DNA from 2 places in the Cobetia sp. Ld8 genome. Region 1 is predicted to be linked to the other one. Evidence: predicted binding sites of a transcription regulator. Region 1 holds the regulator's gene; the other holds the start of a gene.
What was found. Region 1 encodes FNR, which switches genes on or off when oxygen is low (the NO sensors DNR and NnrR bind a similar motif). Its sites were predicted from a motif close to TTGATNTANATCAA; they were not measured.
Positions count from the first base shown of each region.

Region 2: kdgD (5-dehydro-4-deoxyglucarate dehydratase) is a predicted target of FNR. The motif match lies at 2,782-2,795, and genes of this name have one in related genera.

Region 1 is NZ_JBISHF010000008.1:1,114,719-1,118,642, reverse strand. It holds gene ACJJV2_RS15625 (fatty acid cis/trans isomerase) at 1-1,323, shown strand, start outside; gene fnr (fumarate/nitrate reduction transcriptional regulator Fnr) at 1,542-2,291, opposite strand; gene ACJJV2_RS15615 (hypothetical protein) at 2,580-2,858, opposite strand; gene ACJJV2_RS15610 (cbb3-type cytochrome c oxidase subunit II) at 2,884-3,501, opposite strand; gene ACJJV2_RS15605 (cbb3-type cytochrome c oxidase subunit I) at 3,498-3,924, opposite strand, start outside.
Region 2 is NZ_JBISHF010000007.1:1,366,748-1,370,671, forward strand. It holds gene ACJJV2_RS10525 (aldehyde dehydrogenase (NADP(+))) at 170-1,747, opposite strand; gene kdgD (5-dehydro-4-deoxyglucarate dehydratase) at 1,795-2,709, opposite strand; gene ACJJV2_RS10535 (purine-cytosine permease family protein) at 3,402-3,924, opposite strand, start outside.

The DNA of each region.
Region 1 (3,924 bases):
GAGGCCATTCCGGCCGAGTCACGCTATCGCTTCATGCTGGATGAGTCGCAGAACACCATCATGGGCTTCATCAAGGGGCCGGTCTGTCGCGGGCAGGTCGCGGTGGATGTGATCAATGATCACTTCTGGGTCGGTTTCACTGACCCGAAGATGTTCAGCCACCCGGAAGTGGAACGCACCCTGGCCGAGGAAGGAAAGAATCTCAGCCTGCCCGCCGAGCAGAGCAGCAATGCGTTGCCGATCAGCTCCTGGGTCAAGTTCGAGAGCAAGCAGACCGCCTATCTCAAGGCCAAGCAGCGCCTGATGTCCCAGGCCTATCTCGATGGCGATCTGCGCCTGGATGAGCGAGTGCTGTGGGACGGCAGCGGCTGGGCTGAGGGCCCCGGCCAGGGGCGCAACCCCAACGCGGCCCTGACCATCTATCGCCACTTCGACAATGCGGCGGTGATGAAGGGGCTGGTCGGTGGCGTGCCCAAGACGGGCTGGATCATCGATTACCCGATGCTGGAGCGCATCCACTACCTGCTGGTCGCCGGCTTCGATGTCTATGGCAATCTCGGCCATCAGCTGGTCACCCGTCTGTACATGGACTTCCTGCGCATGGAAGGCGAGAACAACCTGCTGGTGCTGTTGCCGGCAGGCGAGCGCCAGGCGGTGCACGACAGCTGGTATCGCGACGTCAGCCCCGGCCTTGGCGAGCTGCTGTTCAAGAAGCCGCCGCAGTTCGATGCGCCCAGTGGCATCGTCTGGACACCGCAGGAGCTGTCATCACCGGACCAGGCGCGCCTTGGGCTGATGCGGCGCATGCAGGAGCGCCTCGCGCCAGAACTCGGCCATGAGCGCAGCCTGAGCAATGTCGAGGACGAGCACGTGCGACATGAGCTGCAGGCCCTCGCTGCGGTGCAGGGAGTCTCGGCCAGCCTGATGCCTGAGGTGACGATCGTCGCGCTGGAGGATGGCACTGATGACTCGCCGCGCCTTTACAGCGTGCTGCGCAATTCCGCCCACGCCAACATCACCAGCCTGTTCGATGAGGAGAAAAATCGCCGTCCTGAGGAAGACACTCTCGATGTCTTGCGGGGCGTGGCGGGCGATTACCCGAATGCCTTCTGGCGTCTGACGCCTGACACCCTGACGGGGCTGGCAGAGCGGGTGGCGGCACTCGAGACCGAAGAGGACTATCGCGCCCTGCAGGCCGATATCGGGGTGCGCCGGACTGATCCGCGCTTCTGGGAGTTCTCCGACAGCGTGCTGCGCACCAACTATGCTGATCGCCCTGTCGAAGCGGGCCTGCTGGACTATAACCGCCTCGAGAACCGCTGATCGCCAGCGAAGGCCGAGACAAGGCCTATTGTCATGACTGTCTGGGCTGCCAAGACTGTCAGGGTTGTCAGGACTGTCATGACGACTGGCCTGACAGAAAGAAGAAGCCCGCCACGCAAATTGCGTGGCGGGCTTCTGTCTTGTGTGGTGCCGACATGGCGCCCTGGCGGCGGATCAGCGCAGTATCGCTCAGCGTGATGTGCTGTCAGCAGGCGTCATCAGCGACCGCCCTGACACTCGCCTTCGGCCAGTTCGATCAGGCCATCCAGATGCAGGATATGCACCTCGCGGGCACGAATGTCGACCAGCCCCTGGGTCTGGAAGCGGGTCAGGATACGGCTGATGGTTTCGACGGCCAGCCCCAGATAGTTGCCGATATCGGCGCGTGCCATCGAGAGGCGGAAGCTGTACGGCGAATAGCCACGACGACGGAAGCGCTGTGACAGGTTGACCAGGAAGCTCGCCAGCCGCTCATCGGCTGTCTTGCGCGACAGCAGCATCATCATGCGGCGATCTTCGTGCAACTCCTTGCTCAGGCTCTTGAACAGCTGGGTTCTCAGCTCCGGCATCTGCTCCGAGAGCGCATTGAGGCGGTCGAAGGGAATCTCGCAGACGGTGGTGGTCTCCAGCGCCACCGCGGTGCCGGGATAGCAATTGCTGTCGATGGCATCCAGCCCGGCCAGCTCGCTGGGCAGGTAGAAGCCGGTCAGCTGCTCCATGCCGCTGTTTTCATTGGTGATCTGCTTGAGACTTCCGGAGCGCACCGTGAAGACGCAATCGAAGGCATCGCCCTGGGTGAAGAGCACTTCCCCTTTTCTGAGTGGCGCGCGACGGCGGATGATGGCGTCAAACTGGTCGATATCTTCCATGTTCAGTGCCAGTGGCAGGCACAGTGAACTCAGCGAACAGGTCTGGCAGCGGGCTTCATGGGCGCGCAAGCGGTGTGATGCCTGTGCATTGGCCGTCATGGTGACTCTCCTGAGGAATGTCACCGCTACCCCTGGGGCAGGGCAGCGGAGGGGTCTTTCGGGCGCAACGAATGGTGGGGCGGGGCCTTGTCGCCCGCCGCTACCCTGCTCAGCCGATGTGATTCGAGCGGCCAGAGTCTGAGCGCTCATCGGCTAATGCAGTGCAATTTCGTGGCGCCATAATATTAGATTTTATTAATTCATTATCCTGCCCAACCCATGGGCGTTGCAAGGTGTGTGAACTTTAGGCCTGGTTGGCCCTGCGTGACCATACCGCGACGACCTGCCTCAGCCAGCTGCGCCGAGCAGCAGGATCAGTGCGGCGGCCAGCGTCGCCAGTGCCAGTATGCCCCAGGCACGTGGCGCTGGTGTGTCAGGCTGACGTACGCCATTGATGCGATGTTCTTGCATGGGGCCATCGCCTTCGCGCTCGTCGCTGTCAGCACTTGCAGCGCGCGAAAGGCTGCCCAGTGCCAGCATGGCGAACAGCACCAGGCTGCCCAGCGTGAGGGCCAGCACCCAGAGATTCCAGAACAAGGGGAGTCCAGTTGTCTCCAGCAGATTCATGTCGTGTCTCCTGAGCGGTGTCCTGTCATGGGCCACGGCTGGCGATGTCGCTCGCGGGGGCGGCCTGCTGCAGGTAGGCGAGCAGAGCCGTGATTTCGGCAGTGCCACGCACGTCATTGGGGGCGGCGAGAATTTCGTCTTCCGCGTAGGGTACGCCCAAGCCTTGCAGGGCTCGCATGCGGGCCGCGATGCCTTCGCCGCTCAACGCCCGCTCGAACAGCCACGGGTAGGCGGGCATCGCTGAGTCCGGCACCTGACTGCGCGGGTCATTCAGATGCAGACGCTGCCAGGCATCGTCATGCTGCGCAGGCAGCTGGCTCAAATCCGTCCCCCAGCGCTCGACGCCCCACAGCGAAGGGCGGTCGTAGTAGCGCTCCCGGGCGATCGTCGCATCGCCGTGGCGCGCCGTATCGCCCGGTAGATCGCGCACCATGCGTGTGTGGCATTGCTGACAGCCCTCGCGTTGGTAGATGCGCTGGCCCTCCAGCGCCAGGGCGCTCAGCGGTTTGAGGTCTTCGGGTGCGCTGGCGAGACTGGGGTGAGCCCCGAGCGGCACCAGCTGGGCGAGGGCGCCGAGGCTCATGGTGAGCAGGCATAGTGCCGTCATCAGGCCGGCGTGACGTTCGAGCAGGACATGTCTCATGCGTAGTGCCCTCCCGAGGATGTGGCAGGGGGCGTAGTAGAGGGCGTGGCAGACTCTGATGATGCCTTGTGCGAGCCGGAGCTCAGGCGCTGGCGCTCGTGAGCGGCTTGGCGTTCGCTCTTTTGATCAGCCAGGGTGCGCGTCACGTTGAGGAGCATCAGCAGCAAGCCGAGCGCCCAGCAGGCGAGCCCGCCCAGCGAGATCATCATCGGCATGCGGGCCGCTTCCAGCACCTCGCTCAAGGTGTATAGCGGCCTGCCGTCATCTGCCAGCACATGCCACATGCTGCCTTGAAGCAGCGTGGTCGCCCAGCTGGCGGCAACGCACAGCAGGGTGCCGATGATGACCAGCAGGGCATGGGTCTTGAGCAGCGCGAGGGAGCGCATCGGGGGCAGCAGGTGATAGGCCATCACGATGGCGACT
Region 2 (3,924 bases), on a different contig from region 1:
AAAGGCGCTGAATCTCTAATTTCCCTATGGAGTCCAAGGTTTGACTTTGAATAGGTAGACGGTGCTGTGTGGCGGAGGTGGGAGAAGACATTTGAATCGCTCTCGCATAAGACCTTGGTAACATCGCGTGCCCCCTCTCCATCCCAGCCACACTGCATTATCGCGACCTTTAGCTTTTGCGCTCACCATCGACAAGGCGGCTAACGCCATACGGATTGCCGTCTCGCAAAGCTGCTGGCAGCAAGACACCGGGGAGATTCTGATAGCATACTGGCCGCAGAAAACGATGAATGGCAGCACTACCTACCGAAGTAGTACGTGAATCAGAAGTCGCCGGATAAGGGCCACCATGTACCATGGCGTGACAAACCTCGACTCCCGTTGGCCAGCCATTGGCCATAACACGCCCCGCACGACGCTCAAGTATCGGTAGCAAGCCACGAGCGAGTTCCATGTCGGCACTATCCATTTGCAACGTCGCTGTCAGCTGTCCCTCGAGTTGCTCTGCTACACGCCCCATCTCATCTTGATCGTTACATTCAATGACTAGAGACGTAGAGCCGAAAACCTCTTCCTGCAAAACTGCATCAGACAAGAAATCGCTCGCAGAAGTCGCGAACAAATTAGCTTGACAAGCATTAGCCCCTTGCCCGGCAGGCCCATGCGCCACGACCCGAACCTTGCCACTAAGCGTAAGTTTAGCAACACCTTGTGTATAGGCCTCGTATATTCCCGGCGTCAGCATCGTGTGCGATGCAGCCTCTTGGATAGAAGCGCCCGCAGCCTGCAAAAAGCGATTCAACCCATCGCTCTTCTGGGCAATTATCAAACCAGGGTTTGTGCAGAACTGCCCTGCTCCCATGTTCAAAGAATCGACAAAGGCCTCTCCAAGCTCAGCGGCACGTGACTCTAGAGCTGCCGGCAATAAAAATACCGGATTGATCGAGCTCATTTCTGCATAAACTGGAATCGGCTCTGGACGCGCTTGAGCTGCTGCCACCAGTGCAGTTCCGCCACTGCGCGATCCCGTAAACCCTACCGCTTTAATACGAGCATCAGTGACTAGTCCTTGTCCTACCTCACGACCAGAACCATAGAGCAAGGAAAACACACCCGGAGGGAGCTGGAATTTCTTTACTGCTCGCTGAATCGCGCGACCCACGAGCTCTGAAGTTCCTGGGTGCGCAGAGTGAGCTTTGACCACCACCGGGCAGCCAGCTGCCAGGGCGGAGGCAGTATCACCACCTGCGACAGAGAACGCTAGCGGGAAATTTGATGCCCCAAATACTGCCACTGGACCCAGCGCTATGTGCCGCTGCCGCAGATCGACCCGCGGCATGGGCTGACGCTCAGGAAGTGCAGAATCGATACGTACATCAAGCCACTCACCGGCCCTTACAACGTTCGCGAATAAGCGCAGCTGAGAGCAGGTGCGCCCGCGCTCGCCTTCGAGACGAGGCCTTGGAAGGCCGGTCTCAGCCATCGCGCGCTCTATCAGAAGATCCCCAATGGCCTCAACCTCGTCAGCGATCCCTTCGAGAAACTGCGCCCGTATCTCCAGCTCAGCTTCGCGATAGGCGTCAAAGGCTTCCCAGGCCAATGAGCAGGCTTGCTCTACCTCCACTGTGCCGCCCGCCGCATAGCCCGGTTCGAGTTGCTCATTGGTCTGCGGATTTACAGCGTAAATCATTGTACCTGTGGCTGCGATAGCTTCAGCACCCACCAATTGTTTACCCTCTAGCCTCATCATTTTTCTCCTGTTAAGGAAAATCAAAAATTCATCTAGTACAAATCTCAGGTATTAGCGACCGCCACCAGTTCCTTCAAGACTCGCACTTCATTCTCAGTGGGCATTTCTAATGGCGCACGTACACTACCGGATGGACGTCCAATAATATCGGTTCCAGCTTTAATCAAACTGACGGCATAGCCTGACTTGCGGTCTCGCAAGTTGACGAAAGGCAGGAAAAAATCTCGCGAAATATGATGTACGGTTTCAGCATCACCGGATCGCAATGCTTTATAAAATCTGACGGCCATGTCTGGCACAAAGTTGAATACAGCACTCGAATATGTGTTCACGCCGACGGCAAGATATGCTTCAGCGATGATTTCGGCCGTAGGAACACCGCCCACATATGCCAAACGGTTGCCTACCGTCTTAATGATTCGATTTAGGGCCTGCATATCGCCTTTGCCGTCCTTGAGCCCGATAAGATTTGGGCAAACATTAGCCAGGCGCTGTACTGAGTTGGGGTTCATCACTCCATTACCACGGTTGTAATAAATTACACTGATCGAGGTAGATTGGCAGATCTGTTGAGCATAATCCACGAGCCCCTCTTGTGGGCACTCTGTCAGATAAGGAGGCATCAGCAGAATTCCATCTGCGCCCTCTTCCTCAGCGATACGTGCAAACTCACTCCCCATCTCTACACTGAGACCGGCACTAGCTATAACAGGCAATTTCCCATCAACCGTCTGAACAGCCAAACGTACAATCTCTCGAAACTCGTCGATGGAGAGGCTGAAGAACTCACCTGTACCGCCTGCAACGAATACAGCGGAGATCTCGTGACTAATAAACCATTCCAAACGCTGTCGATAGCTTTCGGCATCAAAACGTCCCTGAGCATCGAAATCGGTTACGGGGAACGATAGCAATCCATCGCTGATCGCCTGCTTGACCTCTGTGTGTTGAAAATGCATTGAATCATCCTCTTGTCTTGTTTTCGAATGCCCGATGGGGAATCGGTGGTACAGGTAGCCTTCACCTCGTTGTTGTCATACATCATACAAACGGAATTGGAGAGCAGCCAACTTTTTGTGCGTCACCTTGACTAAAGTATAATTTTTACCACATAGCTTGAGGGCTGACGGTAGAACAGAGAAGTCAAATCAACTGGTACTGTTGGCATCGTAGACAGAAATTTATTGACTTACACCAATAATATTTTTAGTCCTGACTATTGTATGTAAGGCACTCAACAAGTATACACATAAAAAGACTACTGCGACTCGATTATCACGAGAAAATATACATAAAAACACAAGGTAATTGCACCGATTTATTCCTATTCTTATTACAAATAGATTCTAGCATTTATTATAGCTTCGAACTATTACTTTACACGGTAAATCATGCATTAATTGGCGGGGGCTTTTTTTACAAGGAAAGCCCCCACTCTTTCGTTAGTTATTCTAGCCAGTTAATTAACATTGGCTATTTGTTTGACGTCCCATCCAAAAAGGAGTGACGACGAACCAGACTATTGTAACTCCTAGAATACTGGTTTTCATTAATGACGCATCGATAGCGTCGATAAGATACAGCACAGGAAACAATACTGTCAGGACCAGCATTAACATTGAAATTGTTTGTAATGCTTTTCGCATAGCGATCACTCCTTCACCGAAGTATGCATTGTCCCAACCTGCGCACTATTGGAGCTACTGTCTCTTCCAATAGATTGAGTCGAATCTTCTCTCTGAGCCAGATAGCTCAATCCGATAAAGAGTAATGCGGCGATGAACCAGCCTGGCAAGGCAACGAAGAAGATCTCGATTTCCGCGTATTCCACTAGTCCCAGGCAAATCGCCAACGTGATCAGCCAAGTCGCCAAGACTGGATACGTGAACTTGCGATTTACCCCTTCGGCATAGAAGCTTTTGAGCCCCAGCTTGGGGAGCACCCAGTAATCGATGACAATTACCGCCCCGATGGGCATCAACAACAATCCATATAGCGCCACGAAACCAAGTAGCTGCATCGCCACTCCCGGAAACATCGCTACGAATGTGGTCAGCAGTCCCGTGCCCAGGGTCACTTTGAAGCGCGAAACATTAGGGATGATCGCCTGGAAGGCCAAACCGGCTCGATAAATGGTTGGGTTAGCAGTAGTCCACCCAGCGATGATTACACAG